DNA from 4 places in the Hafnia sp. CBA7124 genome. Region 1 is predicted to be linked to each of the others. Evidence: predicted binding sites of a transcription regulator. Region 1 holds the regulator's gene; each other region holds the start of a gene.
What was found. Region 1 encodes Fur, which represses iron uptake genes when iron is present. Its sites were predicted from a motif close to ATAATAATGAGAACNACTATCAA; they were not measured.

Region 1 (8,226 bases):
GTAATCCGATGACAACCAGCTACCAATTTTATGGCACCCGCGATCGCGTACATGACGGCGGTGTGAATGATATTTATGACGGAACCGCATGGTTGCAAGCGCTGACGTTAGGCTACAAAGTTGGGCAGTTCGACTTCCGCTTGGAAGGTACTTACGTTAAAGCGGAAGGTAATCAGGGCTATTTCTTACAGCGTATGACTCCAACCTACGCCTCTTCAAACGGTCGCTTGGACATTTGGTGGGACAACCGCTCTGACTTCAACGCCAACGGTGAAAAAGCCATTTTCGGCGGCGTGATGTATGACCTGAGCAAGTGGGATCTGCCGGGCTTCGCCATCGGTGGTTCTTATGTTTACGCATGGGATGCGAAACCAAGCACTGACCCGCAGTACGATCAAAGCCAGCGCGTGAAAGAAAGCGCCTACAGCCTGGATGCGATGTACACCATTCAGGACGGCCGCGCGAAAGGCACGCTGTTCAAACTGCACTTCACTCAGTACGACAACCATTCAGACAACCCAAGCTGGGGCGGCGGTTACGGCAACATGTTCCAAGACGAACGTGATGTTAAGTTCATCGTTATCGCACCGTTCACCATTTTCTAAGCCAAAGATTCTGCATGTTTAACTAAGCATGCAGAGTCATTTTGACGAGATAAAAACATGAAAAAAATTCTATTGGTTGTCGCTGCCGTTGTTGGATTAAGTGCCTGTGTGCAGCAATCTACTGCCCCTCAAGAAGATGCAAAGTTAAAACAAGCCTACAGCAACTGCATTAATACCGCTGAAGGTAACCCAGATAAAATTTCAGCCTGTCAGTCGGTGTTGGAAGTGCTGAAGCAAAGTAAAACGCATCAGGCCTTTGCCGAAAAGGAAAGCGTACGCGTATTTGATTACCAAAATTGTATTCAGGCGGCTAAAACCGGTGCTGGAGATAATTACCAGCAGGCCTGTAACAAAGTTTGGCAGGAAATTCGCAGCAACAATAACTGATTAAGGATGGGGCTTTAGGATGAGCAAATTTAAATTGAACACGTTGGCCGTTGCCGTTTCTGCACTGGGCATGCTCGGTTTTTCCGCAGCAAGCCAGGCAGATCAGCAAATCGTTGACCAACTGAGTCAGTTAAAAGTTAACGTGAAAGTCACCGACAACCGCGCGGCAGAGAACGGCGTCGATTGTGCCGCGCTGGGCGCTGACTGGGCATCGTGTAACCAATCGGTCATCACGCTAACCAGCGATAGTGATATTAAAGGCAATGACTGGGCGATCTATTTCCATAACCCACGTCAGGTTCTGGACGTGAAAAGCGATCAGTTCAAAATTACGTTTGTGACCGGTGACCTGCACAAAATTGAACCCACCGATAAATTTAAAGGGTTTACCGCCGGTCAATCGGTGGAAATTCCGCTGATTGGTGAATACTGGCAGTTGTTTGAAAGTGACATTATGCCGCGTTGGTACGTCACTTCTCAGGATGCTAAACCTAAGGTGATTGCCAGCACCGATACGGAAGATCTACGTCAGTTTGTGACGCCGTTTGCGGGCGATCTGTGGAAGCGCACCAAAGACGATAAAAATGTTCTGATGGTGCCTGAAACTCGCTTCGACAAAAACGCCGATGTGAAAGAGCTGCCAGCGCAGAGCCTGCGTGGCCAAATTATGCCAACGCCGATGGAAGTGAAAATCCATCAGCAGGACGTTGACCTCAGTAAAGGCGTTGCGCTGGATCTTACCGTTCTGAACAGCGCCACGGCAGAAGCCGCACAGCAGCGTTTCGCGCTGTTAGGTGTGAAAAACGATGCCAAAGGCTATCCAATCAAAACGGTGATTGCGGTTAATAACTTCAAAGGCGACTTAGCGGTTCCGGGGGCTTACGAGCTGAAGATCGGGCCAAAGGGGGCTGAAGTCATTGGTTACGATCAGGCTGGCGTTTTCTACGGCTTACAGTCCATCCTTTCTCTGGTGCCAAGCGATGGCAGCATGAAGATTGCAACCTTAGATGCGAAAGACGCGCCGCGTTTCCAATACCGTGGCATCTTCTTGGACATCGGGCGTAACTTCCATTCCAAAGAAGCGGTACACCGCCTGCTAGACCAGATGGCGGCGTACAAGATGAACAAATTCCACTTCCATCTGACCGATGACGAAGGCTGGCGTATTGAGATCCCTGGCCTGCCAGAGCTTATCGATGTGGGCTCAAAACGCTGCCACGATCTGAGCGAGAAAGAGTGCCTGCTACCACAGCTAGGCTCAGGACCTGATGCTAACAATAATGGTTCTGGCCATCTGTCTCGCGCTGAATATATCGATATCGTGAAATATGCTCAGGCACGTCAGATCGAAGTAATCCCTGAAATCGATATGCCTGCGCATGCTCGTGCGGCGGTGATTTCGATGGAAGCGCGTTATGACAAACTGAAAGCCGCTGGTGACGAGAAGGGCGCTAACGAATTCCGTTTGGTTGATCCTACGGATACGTCAAACACCACGTCTGTGCAGTTCTATGATCGTAAGAGCTATTTGAACCCATGCTTAGATTCCTCTAAGCGCTTTGTCGATAAAGTGATCGGCGAAGTGGCGCAGATGCACAAAGAGGCGGGGCAGCCATTAACCACGTGGCACTTCGGCGGTGATGAAGCTAAGAATATCCGCTTAGGGCCGGGTTATCAGGATAAGAATGGCAAGATTGAGCCGGGCAAAGGCATTATCGATCAGAGCAAAGAGGATAAGCCATGGGCGCAGTCTCAGGTTTGCCAGACCCTAATTAAGAGCGGCAAAGTGGAAGATATGGAGCATCTCCCAAGCCACTTTGCGATTGAAGTCAGCCAGATCGTCAATAAGCACGGCATTGAAAAAATGCAGGCGTGGCAGGATGGCCTGAAGGATGCCAAAGACGCGAAGGCATTTGCCACCAAGCGCGTGGGTGTTAACTTCTGGGATACGCTCTATTGGGGCGGTTTTGATACCGTAAACGACTGGGCGAACAAAGGCTATGAAGTGACGGTTTCTAACCCAGACTACGTCTACATGGATTTCCCGTATGAGGTGAATCCACAGGAAAATGGCTACTACTGGGGAACTCGCTTTAACGATGAGCGTAAGATCTTCAGTTTCGCGCCAGACAACATGCCACAGAATGCGGAAACTTCCGTAGACCGTGACGGCAATTTCTTTACCGCGAAAAGCGATAAGCCATGGCCGGGCGTTTATGGACTCTCAGCGCAGCTGTGGAGTGAAACCACGCGCACCGACGAAATGATGGAGTATAAAATTTATCCTCGCGTTATGACGGTGGCGGAGCGCGGATGGCATCGCGCGGGTTGGGAGCAGGACTACAAAGCGGGCCGTGAATATAAAGGCGGAGAAACCGACTTGGTCGACAAAAAATCTCTGCTGAGTGATTGGCAGCGCTTTGCCAACCTGATGGGACAGCGTGAGCTGGCGAAAATGGATAAAGCTGGTGTGGAATATCGCCTGCCGGTTCCTGGAGCAAAAGTTGTGGGCGGGAAACTGGAAGCCAACATTGCGCTGCCAGGGTTGGGGATTGAATACTCCGTAGACGGTGGCAAGCAGTGGCAGCGTTATGATGCTAAAGCTCAACCAACCGTTTCTGGCGACGTTCAAATTCGTTCAGTAAGCCCAGACGGCAAGCGCTATAGCCGCGTAGAACCGGTACAGGCGTGATATCGAGATAGGTACGCAAGGTATTCTCTGCTCCGGTGGGGTAGGGAATGCCGCAATAACGTATTAACGCAGTGATTTTTAATACCGTTTCATCATCATTATTGTTGCTATGGTACCTGCCGAAGCCATATGAGTGATTTAGTTGTGAGTTGCTTAGCCCCCTGCCTGAGGGGCTTTTTTTTGTCTGTTTTTCGACGAGAAAACGAAGATGGTGGATTTCAGGCAATAAAAAAGCGACCCTCAGGTCGCCTCATTACACTCGCGAGCGCTTACTCTCTGCCATCGTGCAGACTTTCGTCTTCGCGGCAATCACCTTCAGCGCAGTGGCCATACAGGTACAGGCTGTGGTTGGTCAGTTGGATACCATATTTTTTAGCGATTTCGTGCTGACGCTTTTCGATGGAGTCGTCGCTAAATTCGATCACTTTACCGCAGTCTAAGCAGATCAGATGATCATGGTGATGCTGTTGAGTCAGTTCAAATACGGATTTTCCGCCTTCAAAATTGTGACGAGTCACAATTCCAGCGTCGTCGAACTGGTTCAGTACACGGTAAACGGTGGCTAAGCCGATTTCTTCACCCATATCGATCAGCTTCTTATACAGATCTTCTGCGCTGACGTGGTGGCAAGTTGGATCTTGCAGAACTTCCAGAATCTTAAGACGCGGAAGCGTGACTTTAAGTCCAGCCTTCTTTAAAGCAGTGTTGTTATCTGTCATTCGGATTCTGTCCCGTTACTTAGCTCGAAGACGTTTAGGATAGCCTGCATTTGCTGCCTACGTTGCCCTAATTGTCACCGAACTGAAAATATAATTGAGATTCATTATAAGGCTGATGGCGGTAAATGGAAACCGCAGTGTGTTAACAACTTGGACGGAATTACAAGGTGGAAATAAAACGTAACACACTGACAAATATGTAACTCTGCTGGTGGCGGGGGCTAGAGCGGGAAAAATGAGTTACATAGATGTTGCAAGTTGCTTTCGCCAATCGCTGAAATACCCGCTGACTTATGCAGTCAGCGGGCACAATTTCAGATTAGCCAGCCAGCTCAGCCAAGCTCATCTCTTCGGAAATTTGTTTCACCCACGCATCAACACGCGTTGCGGTGAGTTCAGGCTGGCGATCTTCGTCAATAGCCAAACCAACGAAGGTTTTGTCATCAACCAGCGCTTTAGACGCTTCAAAATGGTAACCCGCCGTTGGCCAGTGACCAACGATAGTCGCGCCGCGTGGCTCGATCAAATCACGGATGGTGCCCATAGCGTCGCAGAAGTACTCTGCATAGTCTTCTTGGTCGCCGCAGCCAAACAGAGCAACCAGTTTACCGTTGAAGTCGATCTCTTCCAGAGAAGGGAAGAAATCATCCCAGTCACACTGAGCTTCACCGTAATACCACGTTGGGATGCCAAGCAGAAGAATATCGAATGCTTCGATGTCTTCTTTGCTGCTTTTGGCAATGTCATGAACTTCAGCAACGTCTTTTCCGAGTTGCTTTTGGATCATCTTAGCGATGTTTTCCGTGTTGCCCGTGTCGCTGCCAAAGAAAATGCCTACGATTGCCATGTCGCGTTTATACCTTTTATATCAAATAATTAAACTAGAATCTTGAGAAAGACCAGTACGTACTTTACGCACTATAGCACTTTAAACCGTATCGATTTGTCGTCATTGTGTGCTGGTGGCGTTAAGATTTTAAAATCTGATTGAGTAAAATTTGTTCAATCAATTCACTGCGGCTAATGTTTTGTTCCTGAGCCAAACGATTCAGCATTTCAACCGCTTCTTCGTTAATCTTTAGCTCGACGCGACGCAGTCCTTTCACTTTATCGCGGCGCAGTTGGTTGCGTTTGTTAATTCTTAGCTGTTCATCCCGAGATAACGGGTTAGTTTTCGGGCGACCCGGACGACGTTCATCTGCGAACAGATCCAGAGTCGTGCGGTCCGTTTGTTCTTTGGCCATATCAGGTAGCGGTACTACAAGGAGAATTTTGAATCTGCGTAACGAATCAGATCATGATTAACATACTAGGGCCATTCACCCTTTACCGGCACTATCCTTGAACAGCAAAACTGCCTGCCAGAATAATAGCGCGCCATAATACCCCAGCGCCCCCAGCTGCGACAATCCTTAATCTTACTTACCTCACTGATGAATGGTGATTTTTTCTACAGTGAGGCTGTCGTTAAGATTAAGTTAGGTCGTGAAGGCGACAAAATTAAGCTGTTTGACTTATTCATCGCTGTCGAGAAAACGGTGCAGCGTGCGTAGCACCAGCTCTGGCTTTTCTGCATGCAGCCAGTGGCCCGTACCGGCTACCACGTGAGCTTTAGCATGAGGAAACTGGCGCGCAATGGCGGCGCGATGAATATCTTGGATGTAGGGCGATAAGCCACCTTTGATAAACATCGCAGGGCCTTGGTAAGGCGTTACTTCTTGCCAGCCCACGATATTTTCGTATTGCTCCCACAGAACGGGCACGTTAAATAGCCATTCGCCCTCCTGAAAAGATTTCAGTAAAAACTGTATTACACCTTCTTCTTGGATGTAGCTGCGCATGATTTCAGCGGCCTCTTGGCGACGCGTCAGCCGTGCATCCGTCACTGCGTTGATAGCTGCAAAAATCGTATCGTGACGACGAACCTGATAGTCAACGGGCGCAATGTCCAGCAAGGCAAGGCGGCGAATACGCTCGGGGGCAAGTGCAGCTAACGTCATCGCGGCTTTTCCGCCCATTGAGTGCCCAATGACATCCAACTGCGGTAACGAAAGATCGTCGATCAACGCCAGTAAATCTTCGGCCATCGCGGCATAATCCATGCGCTCTGAGCGCGGCGAGTGGCCATGATTGCGCATATCAACCTGAATCACACGGCGATCGCTGCGCAAGTCTCGGCCCAATACGCCAAGATTATCCAGACTGCCGAATAAACCGTGGATCAATAATGCCGGTGGAAACTGGGCTTGCTGGGCTGGAATATGTTCGCGGTAGTTGAGTTTCATATCGTTAGGTCTATTCGTGGTGTCTATTCGCGGGCTTCATGCGCTAAACATGCGGCAACGGAGTGCGACAAATCTTATGTTGTAACAAATAGGTTACCACGACTAAGCATGATTGTTAGCCATCGAGTGTTATCCAGCAAAATTTAAGGGTATTCTTTCCATAAGTTTGGGAAAAAACTCACTGAATTGATCAGAGCATCGGGTTTACGCTATCCGCATGAGGCGTTTGACTTTATAATCCTGCTGATTAAGTCGTAAACCTGTATTGGATAATGATGAAAACTATTGAAGTCGACGAGGAGCTGTACCGCTACATTGCAAGCCACACGCAAAGTATCGGTGAGAGTGCTTCTGACATATTGCGCCGCCTGCTGAAAGTCTCTGAACATAAAGCCACTGCTGCTCCGGCTGTGACGCCTGCCGTCATCGCTGCGCCAGTGGCTGCTGCGGTATCTGCCCGTCCGGTAGATCGCGTTCGTACCATGCGTGAACTGTTGCTTTCTGATGAATATGCAGAGCAGAACAAAGCGGTAAACCGCTTCATGCTGGTACTTTCAACCCTTTACTCCATTGATAACCAAGGGTTCGCTGCGGCAACGGAATCCTTGCATGGCCGCACGCGCGTCTATTTCGCCGGTGACCAGCAAACGCTGCTGCAAAACGGCACGCATACCAAGCCTAAACATGTTGCGGGCACGCCTTACTGGGTGATCACTAACACCAACACCGATCGCAAGCGCAGCATGATTGAACACATTATGCAGGCGATGCAGTTCCCAGCCGAACTGATTGAAAAAGTTTGCGGAACCATCTAATTCAAGAACTGCCTAATCGCAAGCACTGGCAACGCGATTAGGCACTCAACCATATAAGCGTAATAGCGTAGGGAGTAGTGACCATGGCAAATCACCCCCGTGCCGGGCAGCCTGCCCAGCAGAGCGATTTGATTAACGTGGCACAACTGGTTTCTCAATACTATGTATTGACGCCGGAAGTGGGTAACACGTCGCATGCGGTAAAATTCGGGACTTCAGGTCACCGTGGCAGCGCTCAGCGTCATAGCTTTAACGAAGCGCACATTTTAGCTATTGCGCAGGCAATTGTTGAAGTGCGTAAAGCGAATGGCATCGAAGGTCCGTGTATCGTGGGTAAAGATACACACGGTTTATCTGAACCTGCGTTTATCAGCGTGCTGGAAGTTCTGACGGCAAACGGCGTGGATGTCGTGGTACAGCAGGATAATGGTTTCACACCAACGCCTGCGGTTTCTCACGCTATTCTGACCCACAACAGCAATAAGAATGCGGCATTGGCCGACGGTATCGTTATCACGCCTTCGCACAACCCGCCTGAAGACGGTGGTATCAAATATAATCCGCCAAATGGTGGACCGGCAGATACTGACCTCACCAAAGTGATTGAGCAGCGAGCCAATGAACTATTAAGCCTTAACTTACAGGGCGTGAAGCGTCAAACTCTGGATGCGGCTTGGAAAAGCGGTTTGGTGCATGCCAAAGATCTGGTGCAGCCATACATTG
Region 2 (8,226 bases), 2.2 Mb from region 1:
TCACCGAGCGTGAGGGGGAGGGTGTCATCAAGCATGGTGGTGACGACGTCAACAAAAGGAACCTGTGCAACAATGGCGTTAAATAGCTCCGGCTGTTGATTCATGACCGCGCCAACCAATAGCCCTCCGGCGCTGCCGCCCATGGCATAGAGTCGACCAGGCTGACCAAAACCGTGCTCAACCAAACCGTGTGTTGCATCGATAAAATCGTTGAAGCTGTTGGGCTTATTCGCCAGTTTTCCCTGTTCATACCATTGCTGACCAAGCTCGCCGCCGCCGCGAACGTGGATCATGGCGAAAACGAAACCGCGATCCAGTAGGCTAAGACGATTCGCGCTGAAGGCGGGATCCATACTCATACCGTAGGCGCCGTAGCCATAAACCAGTAACGGGCTTTGTTTGGCCTTGAACATTTTTTTGTTGTAAACCAAGGACACCGGTACTTTCACGCCGTCGCGTGCGGTGATCCAAATTCGCTTGCTGTGATAGTCCTGTGGCTGCGTGTTTTTAACTTCCTGACGCTTGAGCAGCGTGCGTTTGCCGCTGGATAAATCCCATTCGTAGGTGCTCGTTGGCGTCGTCATCGACGAATAGCCGTAGCGTAAACGATCGGACTGTGGCTCAGGGTTATAGCCTAACCATGCCATATAGCTGGCATCGTCGAAGGGCAAGGTGTCTTCGGCGTGAGATTTCCAGTTGATTTTGCGCATCTGGCTCAGGCCATCACTGCGTTCAGCTACGACTAGCCAATCTTTGAATAAGGTAAAACCTTCGATCATTTTATTAGGCTGCGGGGCAACTAACGGCTGCCATGAATGACCCATCGCGTTGGTTTGGTATAAACCAAAATTGGCATTTTCACGGTTGGAGCGCAGATAAAACGTGTCGTTGAAGTGATCCAGATAATATTCAACGTTTGGCTGGCGTGCGGTAAATAATACGGGCGGCGTATCCGCTTGGTCAGCATCTAATAAACGCACTTCAGACGACGTGCTGGCGCTTAGGGTTATTAGCAAGTAGCGGTCAGATGCCGAGCGTGACAGGCTAAGATAAAAACCGCCGTCATTTTCCTGATAAACTAGCTGGTCTTGTGTTAGCGGCGTGCCAACGCGGTGGCGGTAAACCTGATACGGCACCAGCGTTTGTGGATGATTGCGGACATAAAATAGGGTAAGTCCATCATTTGACCACAGCATATTGCCAGATGTGTTTTCGATAACGTCGCTGAGCCACTGCCCGTTATGTAAATTTCGCAGCGAAATGCGGTATTGGCGTCGGCCTTGGGTATCTTCGGCAACGGCCATCATCTGATTATCTTGGCTCATCTCCAGACCGCCTAGGCGATAGTAAGCTTGGCCTGTTGCACGCAGATTTCCATCAATCAGTGTTTGCCACACGGCGCTGCCCGCCAGCGGCTGGCGCTGAGTTACGGCAAAATTTTTACCTGACAGATACACGTCCTGATAGCGATAGCCGTTACGTTGATAAGGCACGGAGCGATCTTCAGGGCTCATGCGGCCGACCATCTCGCGATATAAGGCGTCGTACTGTGCGGAATACGGTTCTAATACCGCGTTGGCATAACGATTTTCATCTTGCAAATAGCGCAACACGTTTGGATTGGCGCGGCTTTCATCACGCAGCCAAAAATAGTTGTCGATACGTCGATCGCCATGTTCGATGAGCGTTTTGGGGATTTTCTGCGCCTGCGGCGGCTGTAGATTTGCCGCCAATGGCTCAGGAGAAAATAATTCAGCGGCAGATACGTGCCAAGAGCACATCGCCGTGAGCGTCATTAATAACAAAAGTTTTTGCCACAATTCACGCATGGTGCGTCCTTTTGGTTTTTTGGGCGAATAGCGTGCCCTGCCAGAAAATTTCAGCATGAAAATAAGTGATTTATTAGTGCCAGCCGCGATGACTTACTGCTGTTTTAATTCCGCTAAATCAAAGTTGATCGGCATTTTTACGCTATAAAGTCCGCCGTTTAATATTTCCGCCGGTGGTTTTGGCAGCGGTTGGGCACGCTCTAAAACTTCGACCGCCTCACGATCCAACGAAATGGTGCCGGATGAAGCATAGAGCTGATTACCCTGCACGAAACCTGCCGCATTTACGGTGAACGTCACCACGGCGAGGCCAGTACGGGCGCGTCGGCGGGCATCAAGAGGATACTTTTTGTATCGGTTTAGATGACCCTTAACCAAACTTTCCCACGAGACTTTTTCGCTATTACGCTTGGTGGCATCGCTGTTGAACGGTGCCGCAATGTTGGGTGATAGCGTATTTGCCTGAGGTGCTGCGTTGCTGGCTATGGCGGCATGGCTGGCATCGCTGGTTTGATCTTTAATCTTATTTATCGGGCGCGGCTTTTTCTTTTCCCCGTCAGCCGACTTTTTCTGTTTCGCCACCTCAATGACGGCTTCTTTGGCTACCACCACCTTTGGCTGCGCTTTATCCTTAACCTGTTGTTTTTCCTCTGCTGCCGCCGACTGCTGTTGAGCAATGCCAATCGGCAACGGCGTCGGGGAGGCCGGTGCTTGGATGGTTTCAGACCATTGCAGCATTACCGCCGGAGGCGGTTGATAGGGCGGAGTAGCATCCGATGGACGCCAAACTAATGCCGCTAAAAGTGTGCCATGAACCGCCAGCGCGAAGATAAACCAGCGGCCCCATTTAGGCTGTGCGTTATAGAGAATATCCATAGTGGGTTACTTACTGCTCAGTTTTCGGCTGAGGGACGTACCAAACGTAATCAGCTTGCGCCAAGGTAATATTCATGCCTGTCTCTGCCAGCATCAAAACGATAGGGCGCGATGAGGGGGCGAGATCTTGCATATGCAGCGGAACGCCCATGGTTTTCGCTGCGTGGTAGCCACCGGCAATCAGCATGGCTGGCGCTGGAGCTGCAAGAAGCTGCTGCGCCATAAACCGATCGCGCTGCTGTTGAATGGCGAGCATCGCTTTTAACTGCGCGGGTTCGATTTTCCCATCGTGCATCGTGACGATGGTTTCACGAATCGCGTTTTGTACCTGTGGCGCGGTGGAGATTTTTCCAGCGGGAAGCTGTGGGTTTTTATATAAAGACTGCACCTGTTCGCGGGAGAGATTCGCTACCAGTAGAGGGTAAGGGGCACGCAAGGTTTGCATCACGACGCCGTGATACATCTCCCAAGGCCAGCCTTGTTGCCAGTTTATCAAGGTCTGAATACGACCTTCGCGCACCATCGGATCGTCTTTTAACCATTTTTTGAGCTGATCGACGCGCGGCTGTTGATCGATGGTCAGCATTTCTAGCAGTACGCTGCCTTGTGGGCGCTGCTGCGGTAGATTTTTGATCAACCACATTTCAATTAGGTGATGCTGCGCGTTATCGTGTTTTTCTCCGACGATAAGCCGTGGCTGTGGCGCGATACGCGTGAGTAGCTCCTGGCTGGTTAGGGTTTCACCGTTGTGCAAATCGATGATGGTGCCCAAGGTGTTTACATCGTTCAACGCGGATGCGCGTGATGGTCGAGTCAATGTTGGTTGGCTGCATGCACTGAGTGCTAATGTGGCTAATATAATCAGAGACTTAAGGCTAAATAGTGTGCTCATGTCTTTGGCCTAAAGGCGGCCGCTTGGCCGCTATATTATAAAATGTTTAATAATGAGTCGGGATTAGCTCAACGCAGGTTAGGGCGCGACCGATTCCATACTGACTAATCCCACCTTGAGATAACCCGCCGTGCGTAGCGTATCCATCACCGTCATTAGCGTGGCGTAGTCCACCGCTTTGTCTGCTTGCAGAAAAATGGTGGTGTCCTTGTCTGCTTTGGTTTGCTCATTGAGCTGCTCGCTGAGCCGATCGCTGGTGGTTAGCGCATCACCGAGATAAAGCTGTTTATCTGCTTTAATGGTCAGATAGACCGGCTTATCTGGGCGTGGCTGCGGCTGGGCCGAGGATGCTGGTAAGTTCACGCGAATATCGACGGTAGCCAGCGGCGCGGCGACCATAAAAATAATCAGCAAGACCAGCATGACGTCGATAAAAGGCGTGACGTTGATGTCGTGAATCTCACGGCTTTCGGCGGATTCGCCAGCGGAATAATCATGAATGTGCAGTGCCATACCGCTATCCCACCTGCTTTTGGGGCGCGTTAAGGTCTAGATCGCGGCTCAGCAGCAACAGAATTTGCGCGGCTGCATCTCCCACCTGTGCGCGATGTTCGTTAATCATGCGGCTGAACAGGTTGTAAATCACCACGGCAGGGATCGCGGCAATCAGCCCCATGGCGGTAGCGAGTAATGCTTCGGCGATGCCCGGCGCAACGACGGCCAGATTGGTCGTTTGCGAATGTGCAATGCCGATAAAGCTATTCATGATGCCCCAAACGGTACCGAATAAGCCGATAAACGGTGCAACGGCACCAATGGTGGCGAGATAGCCGTTGCCTTTGGCAAGCTGGCGACCATAGGCCGCAACGCGACGATCGAGGCGGAAATTGGTTCGGTCTTTAATACCGTTGAGATCGGAGGCGTGTGTTGAAAGCTGTTTTTCATCCTGAGCATCGCGTAATAGGGCTGCGCTTATGCTGTTCTCGGCGAAGGACTGCGATAATTCACAGGCCGTGGATAAAGAATTAGATGGAAACAGTAAACGATATTCGCGCCGTAATTGTTGTTTAGCCCGCAGTAGCGCAATACTTTTGGCAAATAAGATGGTCCATGTGATAACGGATATAACGATTAATCCAATCATCACGCTTTTCACCACAATATCAGCCTGCTGATACATGCCGAAAATAGAAAGATCCAGCGATGAAATTCCACCGGTAGAAACGTTTTGAATGCTGCTTCCCTGCTCGCTAATAAGGGGGTCTGCGCCTGCGTATCCGGCTATACCAAAGCTGAGGAATAGCGCCACAGATTGTTTTAGCATCCTGCTGAACTTGCCGTTAAAAAGGGTGAACTGTGCCAAAAAGTTTTCCGCTAATGCCATGCGGAGCCTCCGTTTTATTTTTTTCATTGGATTGAACTGCATTTATTGCGGACAGGATGCTAGCAAAGATTTAGATCAAATGATACTCATTATCATTCTCATTTAGTTAGGTGGGTAATTATTTTTAGAATTAAGAATAAATTTAGGTTAATTAATGCTTTTGGATCATAAGTCTATTTTTCTAAGTCATATAAATTGTGTGGATATTGTCTTTTTGTGGCTTTCTCTTTGGGTGAAAATAAATTTTCAATTTAACATATTGTGCTTAATACTTTTTTTCCTGAGGCTAGACGATAAATCGGCTGATTTTATGTGTGCCACTACACCACTGTTTATGGCTATTTAGATAATATCCATGCTGATGTTGTTGGATTTATCTATCTGAATACGTGAGAATGCTTAACGTGAGCTGCCCAATCAGCGCTATCTTTTTGGGACAAATTTTTCTCTCTCTTTTATTCACTGCGAGGCAGTATGGATGGCAGTAGCAGAACGAAAGCCAACGCTTGTGGCATCTTGGCCATCTTGCTTTGGAGCACCATCGTTGGCCTGATTCGTAACGTTAGCGAAGGCGTTGGGCCAGTAGCAGGTGCCGCGTTGATCTATACGGCGGGTTCTATATTTCTTTTCATTCTGTTGGGTTCTCCCAAACTGCGCGCCTTTAAACCGGTTTATTTGTTAGCTGGGGGCGCTTTGTTTGCCAGCTATGAAGTCTGCCTCTCTTTGGCGCTGGGTTATGCCACCACGCGAGCTCAGTCGATTGAAGTTTCCGTGATTAACTATTTGTGGCCGAGTTTTACCGTGCTGCTCTCTTTTTTGTGTAGCGGTGGCCGGCTAAAAATCAGTTTACTACTGGGTGTGTTGCTGTCTTTATTAGGCGTAACAGTGGTGATAAGCGGCGGTTCATTAGCCTCACTTTCTGGGATGGCTGAGAATATCGTTGCTCATCCGGTTAGTTATGTATTGGCCTTTGTTGGCGCGATCCTGTGGGCGGTGTATTGCGTTGTGACGAATAAATATGCCAATGGACAAAATGCAGCGGCGCTGTTCTTCGCGCTCACCGCCGTCTGTTTGTGGATTAAATGGTTATTAGGCGGAGCTGAGAGTTTTACTATCTCTTTGCACAGCGCGTTTTATATCGCTATGGCCGGTGCGGCGATGGGCTTTGGTTATGCCGCGTGGAATATCGGTATGATTCGAGGGGATATTAATCTGTTAGCGACGCTCTCTTATTTCACGCCTATCCTTTCCGCGTTATTTGCCTCGCTAATTTTATCTTCTTTGTTGCCGCCCACGTTCTGGCTAGGCGTTTGCGCCGTCACAGCGGGCGCTATTATTTGTTGGCTGTCGACCAAGCCGAAGCGGGGGAATAAAACGGCTAAATAACCGGCCAAAAAAGGCCAAGCAAACGTGATGTTGCTTGGCCCAATATGTGATTAGCCTAGGGTGAGTTTATACTGCAACGGCTTCGAGCATCACCGGATGAAAATGGCGCTTGAAGTAAATCAGTCCGTGTCCTGCTTCACTCAGCGTAATCTGTTTGATCTGCACCAAATACACCAGATGTGTACCGATAGTTTGTACCTGTTCAATTTCACCTTCGAGACTGGCTAGGGTTCCGCGCAGCATCGGTTGGCCGAGAATGCCTTTAGTCCAGATATCCCAGCTAAAGCGTTCTTCCATGCTGGTTCCCGTCATACCCGCAAAATGTCGCGCCATCAGTTCTTGCTCATGGCTAAGCACGTTGACGCAGAGTTTGCCGTTCTCCTGAAAAACAGGGTTCATCGCGCTGTTACTGTTGATGCATACCATCAGCGACGGCGGTGTATCCGTTACCGAGCAGACGGCGGTGGCGGTGATCCCACAGCGACCCGCAGGGCCATCGGTGGTTACGATGTTGACCGCAGCCGATAGGCTGGACATGGCATCGCGAAAACGTAGACGGTGTTCATTTTCTAAAGACATACTGGCCTCCCGCTACTGATTATTTCAGCAGCTTGTCTAACATATTAATATCGTTGTTATTGTGCAGGTGTGGAACGGTCCAACCGTGCTGGTCATATTCCGACAGACAGCGATCAACCATAGCCATCATGCGATCCATATTGCCGGAGGTTTGTGCCTGACGCAGACATTGCAGACGGATTTCATCTTGGCTGCCTGAGTAGTTGATTTCATAAAGCTCATGACGACCGCCGAACTCACTGCCGATGGCGTCCCACATCAGTTTTAAAATCTTGATGCGTTCAACGTGATCCATGCCGTTTGAGCCGCGGACATAGCGGGCGAGGTATTTATCTATCTCTGGATTATTCAGATCGCGCGCGCTGGACGGCAGGTAAATCAGGCCGCTGGTGACGTTGCGCTCGATAATGTTTTTGATTTTGGCATAGGCCATTGGGGCCATGACGCGGTAGGTTTGTAGCGCGGCGTGATCGGGTAAATAAGCACCGTTCACCCACGGCGTGGCTTCCGAACACATCGAATCGCTCAGCGCCCAAAACATGTTGCGCCACGCGACAACTTCGCCGAGATCGGCCTGTACGCCACGGAACTCAGAAGTTCCGGTACATTCCAGACTCTTTTTTAACAGCGCGGTGATGAAGTCGAGTTTAACCGCCAAGCGCACACAGGCTTGAAGGGGATACATGCGCGCAAAGCCACCTTCCATTGTCCAACGGCGACAGCGGTCGAAGTCACGATAGATCAGCACGTTCTCCCACGGGATCAGGACCTTATCCATCACCAGGATCGCATCGTTTTCATCAAAGCGGCTGGAGAGCGGATAGTCGTAAGGAGAGCCAGTTGCACCTGCCACCATTTCGTAAGAGGCGCGCGAAATGAGTTTGACGCCGTCGGCGTCCATCGGCGCGACAAACATCAGCGCGAAATCCGGGTTTTCACCCATGACCTGAGCAGAACCAAAACCGATCATGTTGTAGTGAGTGAGCGCTGAGTTGGTTGCCACCACTTTGGCACCGCTGACGATAATGCCGGCATCCGTTTCTTTTTCGAGTTTGATGTAGACGTCTTTCACTTCGTCAGCGGGCTTATGGCGATCGATCGGTGGGTTGACGATGGCGTGGTTGAAATAGAGTCCGGTTTCCTGAATACGCTGATACCAGTGACGGGCATTGGCTTCAAACTGCCCATAAAATGCGGGATTTGCGCCTAATGCGCTGCCAAATGCGGCCTTGTAATCAGGAGTACGCCCCATCCAGCCGTAGCTTAATCGTGACCATTCG
Region 3 (8,226 bases), 1.7 Mb from region 1:
ATACCTGTAACGTCACGCACATCAACCTTGTACAGGTTGCGAGCGGCCAGGAACAGATTTTCGTCGACTTCGCCGGTTACAATCAGCACGTCTTCCAGCGCCATGTCTTTCAGTTTCTGTGCCAGCAGCTTAGTTTTAGGCGCTTCTACAGAGAACTTCTCGACGACGATCAGACGATCTTGACGTACCAGTTCGGACAGAATGCTTTTCAGCGCGCCGCGGTACATCTTTTTGTTAACTTTTTGACTGTGATCCTGAGGCTTCGCAGCGAATGAAACGCCACCGGAACGCCAGATCGGGCTCTTAACAGAACCAGAACGAGCGCGACCAGTACCTTTCTGACGCCACGGTTTTTTGCCTGAACCAGTTACTTCAGCACGGGTCTTCTGAGCACGAGTACCTTGACGGGCACCAGCTGCATAAGCAACTACAACCTGGTGTACCAGCGCTTCGTTGAAATCACGACCGAAGGTAGTTTCGGAAACAGTCAGCGCGCTTTGCGCGTCTTTCAATACTAATTCCATTCCTATCTCCTCACGCCTTTACAGCTGGTTTAACGATCAGGTCGCCACCGGTTGCACCCGGAACAGCACCCTTAACCAGCAGCAGGTTGCGCTCAGCGTCAACACGTACTACATCCAGGCTCTGAACGGTTACGCGTTCGTTACCCAGTTGGCCTGCCATTTTCTTGCCTTTGAACACTTTGCCCGGAGTCTGGTTCTGACCGATAGAACCCGGAACGCGGTGAGACAAGGAGTTACCATGGGTAGCATCTTGGGTACGGAAGTTCCAGCGCTTAACTGTGCCAGCAAAACCTTTACCTTTAGAAGTACCGGTAACGTCAACTTTTTTAACGTCAGCAAAAATTTCAACGCTAATGCTCTGACCTACGGTGAACTCTTCGCCTTCATTCAGACGGAATTCGCGCAGGGTGCGGCCAGCTTCTACGCCAGCTTTAGCGAAGTGACCAGCTTCTGGCTTAGATACACGGTTTGCTTTTTTAGCACCCGTAGTTACCTGTACAGCGCAGTAGCCGTCGTTATCCAGGCTTTTCACCTGAGTAACACGGTTTGCTTCGATTTCGATAACGGTTACTGGGATAGATACGCCATCTTCAGTGAAGATGCGGGTCATACCCACTTTTTTACCGACTAAACCAATCATTGTTTCAACCTCTCAATCGTTCAATGACCTGATTAACCCAGGCTGATCTGCACGTCTACACCAGCAGCCAGATCCAGACGCATCAGAGCATCAACGGTTTTCTCGGTTGGCTCAACGATGTCAACCAGGCGCTTATGAGTGCGAATCTCGTACTGATCGCGCGCGTCTTTGTTGACGTGCGGAGAAATCAGAACGGTAAAGCGCTCTTTGCGGGTCGGCAGCGGGATCGGACCACGGACTTGCGCACCAGTGCGCTTAGCAGTCTCGACGATTTCCGCAGTTGATTGATCGATCAGACGATGATCAAACGCTTTCAGGCGGATACGGATTCTTTGGTTCTGCATGAGACCAGAGCTCCAATTATTTTATAAACGTAAAAAATTACTCCTCACACCCATTTCGATTGATGGGGGAGTGTAATCGTTCAACATATAACCCCCATATCGGGAGTATTGTTCGATAGTCTAGGACTATCTCTGATTCAGAATCAGACTTACCAAGATTAGGTAAGCCCGCGCATTATACGTAAACCAGCTCAGGAAGCAACCTAAATGCGCAAAAATAGTGGAAAGGCTCTTACTCTATCCTGCCTGCACGATCTGATATCCTTCAAATACGCACGTATAAAATACCCGTCCGAGCCTTGAATTGCATGAAATTCATACAGCCCTGTGACAATGATTCCAATAAAATGTCCTCTATAGCTCAATATGCTCAGATATGATGGTGTGCATATTGAATGGAGGAAATACAGATGGAATTGCTCACGGATATCTATTCTTGCGTCATTTCTGATAGCGGAAAACGTGTAGCGCTATGTATCGTATTTGCTGTTTGCAGTGGTTGCGCCGCTTACATTGCAAGACAAGCGATACCTAGGCAAATTCTTTCTCCAGCTCCAACTGCTCTTCTCACTTTGGGCACGCCGTCGTTTTCTTCAATCTACAGAGGCAGCTTAAAGGCGCAAATCGGCTATGGACTGTTTTTTCTGGCTATATCCTTCTGGCCTCATATTAGTCTATCAATCGTGCCCATTGTTTGGCTAATCAGCTGGTTTCTCATCACCTTGTCTCTTTTGGATTTTCAGCATTACCTATTACCGGATATATTGACACTCCCCCTACTCTGGCTCGGCCTTTGTTTTAATGCATACACTAATGCGACTCCAATAGAACACGCCGTTGCTGGCGCAGTCGCGGGTTATATCTTTATTTGGTTTCTAGGCTGGATAACTAAGCATTTAGCAGGAAAAATGGGTATCGGATTAGGTGACGCTAAACTGTTGGCCGCACTCGGTGCATGGGCAGGGTATGAAAACTTGGCATTGATATCTGCCAGTGCGTCCTTTGGTGGAATTGTTTGGTGGGGAGTCCGGAGGTTTTGTTCACTGAAAAAGAACCACCCTCTGCCTTTTGGTCCTTGCTTGGCCATCGCCGGCTGGGTGGTTATTTTCGATATATTGCAATCATGGAAATTAAGCTTCTTCTTTAACCTGAGCTAATAGGTAATTTTGGATTCCCAGACGTTGGATAAGATCTAACTCAGTTTCCAGCCAGTCGATATGTTTTTCTTCATCAGACAGGACTTCAATCATAAGATCACGGCTGACATAGTCATGGACTGAATCTGCATAAGCGATACCTTCACGTAAGTTTTTTGCACCATCGAGTTCTAATTTAAGATCGGATCTCAACATTTCTTCCACGTCTTCTCCGATATTAAGTTTCCCTAAATCTTGAAGATTTGGCAGTCCTTCTAAAAAAAGAATTCTTTCGATGTAACGGTCAGCATGTTTCATCTCATCGATCGACTCGTGGTACTCAATGTCATTGAGTCGTGTGAGCCCCCAATTCTTAAACATACGGGCATGAAGGAAATACTGATTGATAGCTACAAGCTCATTTCCAAGTAGCTTATTGAGGTGGCCAATAACTTTTTTATCGCCTTTCATAAACAAAACCCTCCGCTTCCAGTTCTTTTAGTGTAGAACCAGAGTCTGAAGAGTCAAAAAATAACCCTACTTTTATGCCACGTTTATGAAGTTACTTTGAAGTACCGTGGTTTCCTCATCGAAAATCTCTCGAGCCTGACGGATACATTTGCCGCATTCAGATCCGAATGGAACTATTTTACGCAAATGATGGAGAGAGCTCGGCTGATATTTGCGGATTGCATGACGTATTGTTTTGTCCGAAATCCCATTACATAAGCAAACGTACATATTTTACTCTTTACTGATTTGATAATAAGAGTCTAAATAATAAACGTTATCATTTCAATAAAAGCATCTTATTTTACTGCTTATAAATCGTACTAATTTGAATCAGTTCATGTTTTTCTTGTAATAAAAAAGGGCGCCTAAGCGCCCTTTTACTGCATTTGGTTCAGAAGCTAAATATTAGCTCATTACCTTAGCAACAACACCAGCACCAACGGTACGGCCGCCTTCGCGGATTGCGAAACGCAGACCATCGTCCATTGCGATTGGGTGGATCAGGGTAACGATCATTTTGATGTTATCGCCTGGCATTACCATTTCCACGCCTTCTGGCAGTTCGATGGTACCGGTCACGTCAGTTGTACGGAAGTAGAACTGTGGACGGTAGCCTTTGAAGAACGGAGTATGACGGCCGCCTTCATCTTTGCTCAGAATATAAACTTCTGATTCGAACTTGGTATGTGGCTTGATAGAACCTGGTTTAGCCAGAACCTGACCACGTTCGATGTCTTCACGCTTGATACCACGCAGCAGAACACCAACGTTCTCGCCTGCACGACCTTCGTCCAGCAGTTTACGGAACATTTCAACGCCGGTACAAGTTGATTTAACGGTATCTTTGATACCAACGATCTCAACTTCTTCACCAACTTTAACGATACCGCGCTCTACACGACCGGTAACAACAGTACCACGGCCAGAGATAGAGAATACGTCTTCGATTGGCAGCAGGAATGGCTTGTCGATAGCACGTTCTGGTTCTGGGATGTAAGAATCCAGAGTTTCAGCCAGTTCTACGATCTTAGCTTCCCACTCAGCTTCGCCTTCCAGCGCTTTCAGAGCAGAACCACGGATGATTGGAGTATCATCACCTGGGAAGTCGTACTGAGACAGAAGTTCACGAACTTCCATTTCTACCAGTTCCAGCAGCTCTTCATCATCAACCATGTCGCATTTGTTCAGGAATACGATGATGAAAGGAACGCCAACCTGACGACCCAGCAGGATGTGCTCACGAGTCTGAGGCATAGGGCCGTCAGTCGCAGCAACAACCAGGATAGCGCCGTCCATCTGTGCAGCACCGGTGATCATGTTTTTAACGTAGTCAGCATGCCCTGGGCAGTCAACGTGCGCGTAGTGGCGTGACGGGGTGTCATATTCAACGTGAGAAGTGTTGATGGTGATACCACGTGCTTTTTCTTCTGGCGCGTTATCGATCTGGTCGAATGCACGTGCAGAACCACCGTAGGTTTTAGCCAGAACGGTAGTGATTGCAGCAGTCAGGGTAGTTTTACCGTGGTCAACGTGGCCGATTGTACCAACGTTAACGTGCGGTTTTGTACGTTCAAATTTTTCTTTAGACACGGCTTTATTCCTTACTCTTGTGCTCTCCCTTCATAGAGAGAGCACGGGATCAATGTTTTAAACTAGTAGCTTATTTGCCACGAGCTTCAATAACGGCCTGAGCAACGTTGTTCGGCGCATCATCATACTTCAGGAATTCCATGGAGTAAGATGCACGACCTTTGGTCAGAGAACGCAGCTGAGTTGCGTATCCGAACATTTCAGACAACGGCACTTCAGCGTGAATCTGAACGCCAGTAGCGTTAGATTCCTGACCTTTCAGCTGGCCACGACGACGGCTAAGGTCACCGATAACGTCACCAGTGTTCTCTTCTGGAGTTTCAACTTCAACCTTCATGATAGGCTCAAGCAGAACTGGTTTCGCTTTCTTAAAGCCATCTTTGAAGGCAAGAGAAGCGGCCAGTTTAAACGCCAGCTCAGAGGAGTCAACGTCATGGTAAGAACCGAAGTGCAGACGCACGCCGAGGTCAACAACCGGATAACCCGCCAGTGGACCAGATTTCAGCTGCTCCTGGATACCTTTATCAACGGCAGGGATGTATTCGCCAGGAATTACACCACCTTTGATGTCGTTGATGAACTCGTAACCTTTCGGATTTGAGCCCGGCTCCAGTGGGTACATGTCGATAACAACATGACCATACTGACCACGACCACCAGACTGCTTGGCGTGTTTACCTTCGATATCAGTAACTTTCGTGCGGATAGCTTCACGATAAGCAACCTGAGGTTTACCGACGTTCGCTTCAACGTTGAATTCACGCTTCATACGGTCAACGATGATGTCGAGGTGCAGCTCACCCATACCTGCGATGATGGTCTGGTTAGATTCTTCATCAGTCCATACGCGGAATGATGGGTCTTCTTTAGCCAGACGACCCAGAGCCAGACCCATTTTTTCTTGGTCAGCTTTGGTTTTCGGTTCTACTGCGATGGAAATTACCGGTTCAGGGAATTCCATACGCTCCAGAATGATCACGTTATCCGGATCACAAATGGTGTCACCAGTAGTCACGTCTTTCAGGCCGATTGCCGCAGCAATGTCGCCTGCGCGAACTTCTTTGATCTCTTCACGCTTGTTAGCGTGCATCTGAACGATACGACCAAAACGCTCACGCGCCGATTTTACCGGGTTAAATACGGTATCACCGGAGTTAACAACACCAGAGTACACGCGGAAGAACGTCAGGTTACCAACAAACGGGTCGGTAGCAATTTTGAACGCCAGAGCAGCAAATGGCTCTTCATCGCTCGCATGACGCTCAGCCGGAGTATCTTTACCGTCGTCCAGCATACCGTTGATTGCAGGTACGTCAGTCGGTGATGGCAGGTAATCAATTACCGCATCCAGCATCGCCTGAACACCTTTGTTCTTAAATGCAGAACCACAAGTAACAAGAATAATCTCGTTACGCAGTACGCGTGAACGCAGGGCAGTTTTGATTTCTTCCTCGGTCAGCTCTTCGCCGCCCAAGTATTTATCCATCAGCTCTTCAGAAGCTTCTGCTGCAGACTCAACCAAATTCTGGTGCCATTCAGCAGCCAGCTCAGCCATATCAGCTGGGATCTCTTCGTATTCGAAGGTCACGCCCTGATCGGCATCGTTCCAGTTGATCGCTTTCATTTTCACCAGGTCAACAACACCGGTGAAACCTTCTTCAGCGCCAATTGCCAATTGAAGCGGAACAGCGTTCGCGCCCAAACGGGATTTAATCTGGCCTACAACTTTCAGGAAGTTAGCACCCATGCGGTCCATTTTGTTAACGAACGCAATGCGTGGAACTTTGTATTTATTAGCCTGACGCCATACGGTTTCAGACTGTGGCTGAACACCACCAACCGCGCAGTAAACCATTACCGCACCGTCAAGAACACGCATGGAACGTTCAACTTCGATGGTGAAGTCAACGTGCCCTGGGGTGTCAATGATGTTTACGCGATGCGGTTCATACTGCTTAGCCATACCTGACCAGAACGCAGTAGTTGCAGCGGAAGTGATGGTGATACCACGTTCTTGTTCCTGTTCCATCCAGTCCATGGTGGCAGCGCCGTCATGAACTTCACCGATTTTATGGTTTACACCGGTGTAGAAAAGGATACGTTCGGTAGTAGTAGTCTTACCGGCGTCGATGTGTGCGCTGATACCGATATTACGGTAGCGGGCAATGGGTGTTGTACGAGCCATTTGATTCCTCTATTCCTAGGACGTTCAAGTTAAGTTACCCACAGCGGGCGGCTTGCTTGAAGCGCCCGCTTGGTGACTAACACTATGAAGGGATTACCAACGATAGTGAGCGAACGCCTTGTTGGCTTCGGCCATACGGTGAACGTCTTCACGTTTCTTAACTGCAGTACCTTTGTTTTCTGCAGCATCAGAAAGTTCGTTCGCCAGGCGCAGAGCCATGGATTTATCACCGCGTTTACGAGCAGCTTCAACGATCCAACGCATTGCCAGAGCATTACGACGAACCGGACGGACTTCTACTGGTACCTGATAAGTAGAACCACCAACGCGACGGGATTTAACTTCGACGGTTGGGCGGACGTTGTCCAGGGCTACTTCAAAAGCTTCCAGTTCGTTTTTACCAGAACGCTGAGCCAGGGTCTCCAGCGCGGTATATACGATTGCTTCTGCGGTAGATTTTTTACCATCTACCATCAGGATGTTTACAAATTTAGCCAGCAGTTCTGATCCGAACTTAGGATCCGGCAGAATTTTACGCTGACCAATGACGCGACGACGTGGCATGGAAATACTCCGTTGTTAATTCAGGGTTGTCCAAAACTCTATAGTTCGAGTTTGACATTAAAGTTAAAACGTTTGGCCTTACTTAACGGAGAACCATTAAGCCTTTGGCTTCTTCACGCCGTATTTGGAACGTGATTGCTTACGGTCTTTAACGCCGGAGCAGTCAAGCGCACCACGAACGGTGTGGTAACGAACACCTGGCAAGTCTTTTACACGACCGCCACGGATCAGGATCACGCTGTGTTCCTGCAGGTTATGACCTTCACCGCCGATGTAGGAGGTAACTTCAAAACCGTTAGTCAAACGCACACGGCAAACTTTACGCAGTGCGGAGTTTGGTTTTTTAGGAGTGGTGGTATATACGCGAGTACATACGCCACGTTTCTGCGGGCAAGCTTCCAGCGCAGGAACGTTGCTTTTAGCAACCTTCATGGAGCGTGGTTTGCGTACCAGCTGATTAATTGTTGCCATTAATAGCTCCTGGTATTTGCTTCGTTTTTTGCTTCGTAAACAAGTGTGATAAATCTCCCCATAAAGCCATGGGCAAAATATGAGGACGCAGAATTTTATGGCTGCCCAGTATAGGTGTCAAGAAATATACAAGATCGCATTCTCACCAAGATACTTGCTGAAGGTGTTTGGCACTCAGTTCAACGAACTGATTATAGTCTAACAACACGATATTGGATGAAATTCGAGCACTCAAACCTCGAGCAATAACATCGACATT
Region 4 (8,226 bases), 1.5 Mb from region 1:
GTTATTGCTGCCACGCGAGCGCGTGCTGTATGCCATTGGCGCGTTTTTCTTATCACATCTTCTGTACACCATCAGCTTCGCCAGTGCCTTAACGGTCTCGTTCTATCTGCCGATGTTGGCGGTATTAATCATTATCGGGATTGCTTTGATAGCCACCATCTGGACGCGTTTAGACGATATGCGCTGGCCAGTGGTGACCTATATTGCGATGACGCTGTTGATGGTGTGGATGGCAGGCGATCAATACTTTGCACGCGGCACCGATTTTGGTTTCTCACTGTTGGTGGGAGCATCGCTATTGCTGTTGTCTAACGTGGTATGGCTGGTCAATCGTTATCGCTTCACTTTCCGCGCCGCCGACGCCATTATCGCCGCCAGCTATTTTGCCGGTCATTTCCTGATTGTGCGTTCGTTGTATTTGTAAGCTCCGCAGATAACCCTCAGATAGATATAGAAACGGGGCAGCTTGCCCCGTTCGCCTATTTATCGCGCCAGCGACTACACTTTCGCCGCAGAAAGATATTTCGCCATCTCATCTGCTGGCACCATGCCTCCACCCGTTGCCCATACCAAGTGAGTCGCATTTTGCATTTTCTGTGCGTCTAATCCGTGGCTCTGTAGATATTGAGCATCCCCACAGACTCGTGCCGCTCCCGGCATTCCCGCCAGCGCCGAAGGTTCAAGCTGAATACCTTGCTGCTGATTTAAAAGCCCCAGCAGGTTATACATTTCCTGATCGCTTAAGGTATACAAACCATCAAGCAGCCGTTCCATCGCTCGCCCAACAAAGCCGGATGCACGTCCCACGGCTAAACCATCGGCGGCGGTGATATTGTCGATCCCAATATCCTGCACTGAAATTTCATCATGCAGGCCTGTATGAATACCCAGAAGCATACACGGTGAATGAGTCGGCTCTGCAAAGAAGCAATGCACGTTGTCGCCAAAGGCTAATTTCAGACCAAATGCAACCCCGCCAGGGCCACCACCTACGCCGCACGGCAGATAAACAAACAACGGATGTTCAGCATCAACGTGAATATTCATCTGGCTAAACTGTTGGCGTAAACGCCCACCGGCAACGGCATAACCTAAAAATAGCGTGCGTGAATTTTCATCATCAATAAAGAAACAATGAGGATCTGATTCCGCCTCTTTGCGCCCTTGAGCAACGGCCACGCCATAATCCTGCGCATACTCCACCACATTCACGCCATGCTCACGCAGTTTTTGCTTTTTCCACGCTCGCGCATCAGCCGACATATGCACACTAACGCTGAAGCCAAGTTTGGCGCTCATAATGCCGATCGACATGCCTAAATTACCAGTAGAGCCTACCGCAATACTGTATTGGCTAAAGAATTGGCGGAACTTGTCGGAATACAGCACGCTGTAGTCATCATCTTCTGACAGCATTCCCGCTTCAATGGCCAGCTTTTCAGCGTGGGTAAGCACTTCATAAATCCCGCCACGCGCTTTGATCGACCCAGAGATAGGCAAATGACTGTCTTTTTTCAGCATCAGCTGACCAGCAATTTTTTGCTGATAGCGCTGTTCCAACGCAGCCTGCATCTCCGGGATCGCAACGACTTCTGACTCAATAATACCGTACGTTTTTTGCGTTTCTGGGAACGCTAAGCAAAGGTATGGCGCAAATCGTTTAAGGCGCGCTTCCGCCTGCGTAACGTCATCCTGCGTCAAACCAACGTAAGGAAGCCCCTCAGCCAACGTGGTGGTATTTGGGTTAAACCATGTAACTGCATCTAAGTTAATCAGCTTTTTAACCAATGGATATTGTTCAACCAAATGTTCAATTTCAAACGTATTCATAAATAGTATCTTCTCGATTAAACGATATAAGAGAGTAGGAAAGTCGTGCCTAAAGCGATCAGCGACGCGATGAAAGTCGCCACTGTGTAATATTTAAATGTCTCACTCAGCGTTGCACCACAGTATTGCTTAACCAGCCAAAACAGGGAGTCGGTGACGATGGTGCAGCCAATCGCACCAGAGCCAATGGCTAGCGTGATAATTTCAGGGCTCACGTTGGGATAAAGCGGCAATACCGGCGCAACAATCGCCGTGGCCCCCATCATGGCCACCGTGGCAGAACCCACTGCGGCATGAAGAATGATCGCCACCAGCCAAGCCAGCAAAATTGGATGCATATGCATATTGGAGAGCAGCACCGCCAAAGTATCAGCAAGGCCACTGGCTTTAAGAATGCCGTTAAATGCGCCGCCCGCACCGATAATCAGCAAAATGTTAGCAATTGAAGAGAAACCATCTTCCGTTTTGCTCAGCAGTTTACCCATGCCCATATGCTGACGGATGCCTAAAACGTAATAGGCAACGAAGGCAGCGATAAACATCGCCGTAATCGGGTTACCAATGAATTCAAAGAAGTTATACAGCGCTGAACCCTTGGTCATATTGAGTTCGGCCGCCGTCTTGATCAGCATCAGCACAATCGGCAGCAACACGGTAAATAACGTGGCACCCAACGATGGTAGATCTTCTTCTCGACGCACTTCCAGCTCAGAAAACGCGGCGGGGACTTGTTTAAACGGAAGGCGATGACCGACAAACTTCAAAAATAGCGGGCCACCGATCAGCGAAGCCACAAGACCCACCAACAGGCCGTATACAATGACGGTTCCAATATCAGCGCCTAACGCATTGGTCACATACAAGGCCGCCGGATGCGGAGGGACAACGCAATGCACGGCCATTAATGCGGTACACAGCGGGATCGCCAGCTTCAGCAAAGAAGTATTGGTCTTTTTAGCAATTGAGAATGCCAGAGGGATCAGCAACACCACACCCACTTCCACAAACAGCGTAATACCGCATACCAAGCCAACTAAAACCATAATGACGTCTGGTGATAACCAACGGCATTTTTGCAACGTAATGCCGATACGCTCAGCGGCACCAGAAACCTCCATCATTTTGCCCAGAATAGTTCCCAGACCAATCACGGCGGCTAAAAAGCCTAAGGTTCCACCAATCCCACCTTCAATGGCATTCACCATTTCCAACGGGTTCATTCCCATTAACACGCCGACATAAAAACTGGCCAGCAGTAGTGCTAAAAATGGGTGAATCTTAAATTTAACGATGGTTAATATAATTATTATGATGCTTGTTAATAGCGTTCCAACGACCCAAATTTGCGAGCTCATTTCCAACCTCACCCTGTAATAAATCACCTGTCTATTGGATAAGAAGTGAACATCGCTGACAAACGATCAAATTCAGCCTTCACATGAGCCAGATTGAATCAAACGGGTGATATTGGTCAAAATAGAAAGGAATTATCGCGATTGAGTCACATTAACTCATCTGTGAGCACGCTAAAACGCTCCGCTAGCGTATGCTGATGCTCTGTCCAAACGAGGTCGCTATGTTCGAGCATTCAAAATACATCGCACGTAACAAACTGCTTAATGGCTATCAGCTATCAAAACTCTATACCTTTGAGGTTGCGGCCAGACATGAGTCTTTTGCGCTCGCGGCGGAAGAGTTATCGATAAGCCCTAGCGCCGTTAGCCATCGCATCAATCAGCTTGAAGAAGAGTTGGGATTTAAGCTATTCCAACGATTTCATCGCCGTATTGCGCTCACGCCTGAAGGAGAGCGGGTATTTTGGGCGCTAAAATCTTCTCTCAGCTATCTCAATCAAGAAATTCTTGAGATAAAAAGCCAGGAGCTGTCGGGAACGCTGACGGTTTATTCTCGCCCCTCGATCGCGCAATGTTGGCTGGTGCCTAAACTGGCTGATTTTGCTAAACAATATCCGGCGATCAGCTTAAACATTTTAACCGGCAACGAGATGGTTAACTTCAACGGCGCGGGAATCGATCTGGCGATTTATTTTGATGATAAACCGCCTGAAACCCTGTCATGCCAGCACCTGATGAATGAGTCAATGATACCGGTGTGTAGCCCTGAATATGCCAAACAGCACGATCTCGTCGGCAAGCCATTTAATCTGCGCCAAAGCACGTTGCTGCACGATCGTCAGGCCTGGAGCTATGACTCCAACGAAAGTGAATGGCATTCATGGGCGCGGAATTTTAACGTTGATATCGCTGAAGATCAGCGAAGTATGGGGTTTGATCGTTCCGATCTGGCGGTGATCGCTGCAATGAACCATGTGGGTATTGCGATGGGGCGTAAAAATCTGGTGAACAAGCGGCTTGAGAGCCAAGAGTTAATTGCGCCCTTCCCAGAGTTTGAAATGCAGTGCGAGCAACGCTACTACATTTCAACTCTTTCGGAGCGCCAGTGGCCAAAGATCAACGTTTTTGTTCAATGGCTTAAAACGATGGCGGGCAATACTGAAGGTTAAATACTAAAAGCGTTAAATACTAGGGGTTAAACCCCGAGTAACCTTCGATTCATATCTTCAATTTTGCCGTTGAGAACCCGCATTTGCAGCGTTTTACTCCAGCTAGCTGAGATCCCAGCCGCACGCATCAGGCGGCGATACTCTTCTTCGTCAAACGGCATATGGAAGCAGATAGAAATTGCTTCTGCCACGCTGATGTCGCTGTTGCGCGAAACGAGTTCCAGCGGCTGATCTTCGCTGACCATACCTTCACCAACGATGCGATACAGCCAGCCGCAGCGGCCAGTTTGTTGCATCTGCACGGAAAACTCATCGATGTCCATGTGATAGTTGAGTTTATAGCACGGCGAACGCGGCTGAGTGACCTGAATCAGCGCCTCTCCCCAACGGTAGATATCACCGATAAAAACACTCTCTTCGGTCATCCCTTCAGTGGAAATATTTTCGCCTAAGGCCGGAGCGCAAAATTGCTCAGCTTGCTGGGGATACTGCCGTTGCCAAAACTGATAATGCTCACGCGGATACTGACACAGCGCCCGATCGGGGCCGCCATGGACTTTTTTCTCTGCCTGTTCATCACCTTCCAACCCAAGGCGATTGAGCATCACACCACCGGAAACCTGACGTTTGCCAATTGCACTCGGCTTGCTGCCTTCATAAGGAATGATGGTACCGGTGTAAATCGTTGGATAGTGCATGAAAAGCTCCCGAAAGCGGATTCATCAAGAAAATGACAATACCCTTACTATACCGTTCCCATCGGGTTTAAAAACAAAAAAAGCGTGGGTTTCCCCACGCTCCGATCACAGCTGTCTCACTATGGACAATGAGTACAGACGATTACTTTTTCGCTTCAGTAAAACGTTTTGCTGCTTCGTCCCAGTTCACCACGCTCCAGAACGCTTTGATGTAGTCTGGACGACGGTTCTGATATTTCAGGTAATAAGCATGTTCCCACACATCCAGACCCGCGATTGGGTAGCCGGAAGCACCAGAAACCGCTTCGCCCATCAGCGGGCTATCTTGGTTTGCAGTTGAAACCACGGCCAGTTTGCCGTCTGCTTTCAACACCAGCCACGCCCAGCCGGAGCCAAAGCGCGTTGCCGCTGCTTTTTCAAATTCTTCTTTAAATTTATCGACGCTGCCGAAATCGCGTTCGATAGCCGCTTTTAGGTCGCCTTTCAGCTCAGTACCAAGTTTCAAACCTTTCCAGAAGAAGCAGTGGTTTGCATGACCGCCTGCGTTGTTACGCAGCGCAGTACGTTTTTCAGCAGGGACTTTATCAAGCTGAGCAATCAGCTCTTCTGCGGTTAATTTAGCTAATTCTGGCAGAGACTCCAGCGCGGCGTTCGCGTTGTTGACGTAGGCCTGATGGTGCTTGCTGTGATGGATTTCCATCGTTTGCTTATCGAAGTGAGGCTCTAATGCGTCGTAGGCATAAGGTAGGGATGGCAGGGTATAGCTCATATTCATCTTCTCCAGATTTCAAAGGAGCAAAACATCCGCTCCGGTTAAGCAGTCTGGTCATTATAGTTAATTAAATGATATTGAAAATGATTATCAATCGCTTGTAAGCGGTAAGGGTATTATTAAAATCGGCGGGAAAATCACGTACATTCAGCCCTAGCAAGGCTCTCAGCCCGATGTTCGCGTTCAATTTTAACACCATCGTTAATATCAATAGTTGCGATTGCCAGTGCCAATGGCCCCACGATGTAGTGGTAACGAGTTAAAAGTGAGCAAAAAACTGTGACTTCATTTGCAACTCTTAACTGCTATCTTAAACATTGTGCATTTGCACAATGTTTACCGGTATCCGTCTCGGTATGCTCGGAATATTCTACTTAACATACACGGAGCGCAGCATGGCGACCTACCATCTCGATACCCGACTTGCTCAGGATATCGTGGACCGAACCATGAAAATCATCGATAGCAACGTTAACGTCATGGACGCACGGGGCAGAATAATAGGCAGTGGCGCTCAAGAACGCATTGGTGAATTGCACGAAGGTGCATTGCTGGCTATCTCGCAGGAAAGAATTGTCGATATTGATGAAAATATGACCCGCCACCTGCACGGCGTTCGCCCCGGCGTGAATCTTCCTCTGCATTTTGACGGTGAAATTGTTGGCGTCATAGGGCTCACCGGCGATCCTTCTGAGCTAAGGCGATATGGTGAGCTGGTGTGCATGACCGCAGAAATGATGCTGGAGCAAGCGCATCTGATGCACATGCTGGCACAAGATACTCGCCTGCGCGAAGAGTTAGTGCTTAATCTTATTCGCGCCGAAAAACTTTCTCCTGCGCTTCAGGAATGGGCTCAGCGCCTAGGGATAGATCTCAATCAGCCACGCGTTGTTGTGGTGGTAGAAGTGGATAGCGGCCAGCTTGGCGTGGATAGTGCCATCGTCGATCTTCAGCAGTTGCAGACGTTACTCACCACCGCCGAACACGATAATCTTGCGGCAATCGTCTCGCTCAATCAGATGGTGGTTCTCAGACCTGCTTTTAGCTCGCTCGGGCGCTGGGAGCCAGAAAGTCAGCGTAACCAAATTAATCTTTTGCTCAAAAAATTAGCCAAAAATAGCCAGTTGAAAATCAGAATCGCATTGGGCAACTACTTCCCAGATGAAAGCGGCATTGCGCGCTCATACCGCACGGCCTACACCACCATGATGGTAGGCAAACAGCGCACGCCAGAACAGCGCAGTTATTTTTATCAAGACCTGATCCTGCCCGTTTTACTCGATAGCCTGCGTGGCGGATGGCAAGCCAAAGAGCTGGTTCGCCCCCTATCACGGCTACGAGCCATCGATAGCAACGGCGTACTAAGAAAAACACTGACCGTATGGTTTATGAATAACGTCCAACCAAGCGCAACCGCCAAGGCACTCTTTATTCATCGCAACACCTTGGAATATCGCTTACACCGCATCTCTGAGCTTACGGGGCTCGATCTCAATAACTTTGACGATCGCTTGCTGATTTATATCTCATTACAGCTAGATAGCGGCTTCCTTTACCCTGCCGGCGATGCGGATTCAATTAGCCACCTTCCTCAAGCAGGCCAATAAAAAAAGAGCAATACGATCAACGTATTGCTCTTTCATGGGCTTATGGCTGTATATTTACGCGCGTGCAATCTTTAGCAGTCTGCCAATATTTTCGCAGGTTCTTTCAACATTGGAGCAGCCATTCTTGAGCAGCGCATCAATGTTCTCAGCGCCTGGCACGATACCAAAAATGGCATCAATACCTTCGCTATAAAGCTCACTCACGCCTTCACCGATATAGCCAGCCAGAGCAATAACCGGTACTCCCTGTGCTTTAGCCGCCTGAGCAACACCATAAGGCGTTTTGCCAAACTTGGTTTGGAAGTCGATGCCCCCTTCACCGGTAAAGCAGTAATCGGCACCCACCAGCTTTTCATTTAAACCTGAGTATTGGGTCACGATATCAATGCCTCGCGCCATTTTGCAGTGGGTGAATGCCATCAAGCCTGCACCCAAGCCCCCCGCAGCACCCGCTCCTGGGACGTCTTTCACTTGACGTCCCAACTGTGCATCGATCACGTCTGCATAGTGAGCCAAAGCACTGTCCAAAATCACCACGGTTTCTGGTGTAGCACCCTTTTGCGGGCCAAACGTTTTTGATGCGCCCGTGTCGCCACACAGTGGATTGGTCACGTCGCTGGCAACCAAAAACTCGACGTCTGCCAGCCGTGGATCTATGCCATCCAGATCGATTTTGCACAGCGAGCCCAACGCGCCACCACCCGCTGGCAGTGGTGAACCATTTTTATCTAAGAAGCGAACCCCAAGCGCAGCAGCCATACCCGCCCCGCCGTCATTGGTGGCGCTGCCGCCGAT

Region 2: a site for Fur is predicted at 5,061-5,083, ahead of exbB (tonB-system energizer ExbB). Genes of this name have one in related genera too.
Region 3: a site for Fur is predicted at 3,422-3,444, ahead of bfd (bacterioferritin-associated ferredoxin). Genes of this name have one in related genera too.
Region 4: a site for Fur is predicted at 5,896-5,918, ahead of sodA (superoxide dismutase [Mn]). Genes of this name have one in related genera too.

What each region holds. Positions count from the first base shown of each region.
Region 1 is NZ_AP017469.1:1,214,767-1,222,992, forward strand. Features, by position in the region: gene chiP (chitoporin) at 1-605, shown strand, start outside; gene chiQ (ChiQ/YbfN family lipoprotein) at 663-992, shown strand; gene CPY98_RS05670 (beta-N-acetylhexosaminidase) at 1,012-3,684, shown strand; gene fur (ferric iron uptake transcriptional regulator) at 3,954-4,403, opposite strand; gene fldA (flavodoxin FldA) at 4,723-5,250, opposite strand; gene ybfE (LexA regulated protein) at 5,372-5,647, opposite strand; gene ybfF (esterase) at 5,918-6,688, opposite strand; gene seqA (replication initiation negative regulator SeqA) at 6,964-7,503, shown strand; gene pgm (phosphoglucomutase (alpha-D-glucose-1,6-bisphosphate-dependent)) at 7,587-8,226, shown strand, end outside.
Region 2 is NZ_AP017469.1:3,404,938-3,413,163, reverse strand. Features, by position in the region: gene CPY98_RS15675 (S9 family peptidase) at 1-1,781, opposite strand, end outside; gene CPY98_RS15670 (energy transducer TonB) at 1,923-2,705, opposite strand; gene CPY98_RS15665 (ChaN family lipoprotein) at 2,716-3,597, opposite strand; gene exbD (TonB system transport protein ExbD) at 3,676-4,110, opposite strand; gene exbB (tonB-system energizer ExbB) at 4,115-4,981, opposite strand; gene yddG (aromatic amino acid DMT transporter YddG) at 5,456-6,367, shown strand; gene CPY98_RS15645 (4-hydroxyphenylacetate 3-monooxygenase reductase subunit) at 6,434-6,946, opposite strand; gene hpaB (4-hydroxyphenylacetate 3-monooxygenase, oxygenase component) at 6,966-8,226, opposite strand, start outside.
Region 3 is NZ_AP017469.1:4,148,023-4,156,248, forward strand. Features, by position in the region: gene rplD (50S ribosomal protein L4) at 1-524, opposite strand, end outside; gene rplC (50S ribosomal protein L3) at 535-1,164, opposite strand; gene rpsJ (30S ribosomal protein S10) at 1,197-1,508, opposite strand; gene CPY98_RS18850 (A24 family peptidase) at 1,919-2,665, shown strand; gene bfr (bacterioferritin) at 2,639-3,115, opposite strand; gene bfd (bacterioferritin-associated ferredoxin) at 3,188-3,385, opposite strand; gene tuf (elongation factor Tu) at 3,563-4,747, opposite strand; gene fusA (elongation factor G) at 4,818-6,932, opposite strand; gene rpsG (30S ribosomal protein S7) at 7,026-7,496, opposite strand; gene rpsL (30S ribosomal protein S12) at 7,593-7,967, opposite strand; gene tusB (sulfurtransferase complex subunit TusB) at 8,110-8,226, opposite strand, start outside.
Region 4 is NZ_AP017469.1:4,289,633-4,297,858, forward strand. Features, by position in the region: gene CPY98_RS19495 (lysoplasmalogenase) at 1-424, shown strand, start outside; gene CPY98_RS19500 (D-serine ammonia-lyase) at 499-1,830, opposite strand; gene dsdX (D-serine transporter DsdX) at 1,848-3,185, opposite strand; gene dsdC (DNA-binding transcriptional regulator DsdC) at 3,407-4,354, shown strand; gene yiiM (6-hydroxyaminopurine reductase) at 4,381-5,052, opposite strand; gene sodA (superoxide dismutase [Mn]) at 5,195-5,821, opposite strand; gene CPY98_RS19525 (CdaR family transcriptional regulator) at 6,220-7,431, shown strand; gene CPY98_RS19530 (glycerate kinase) at 7,486-8,226, opposite strand, start outside.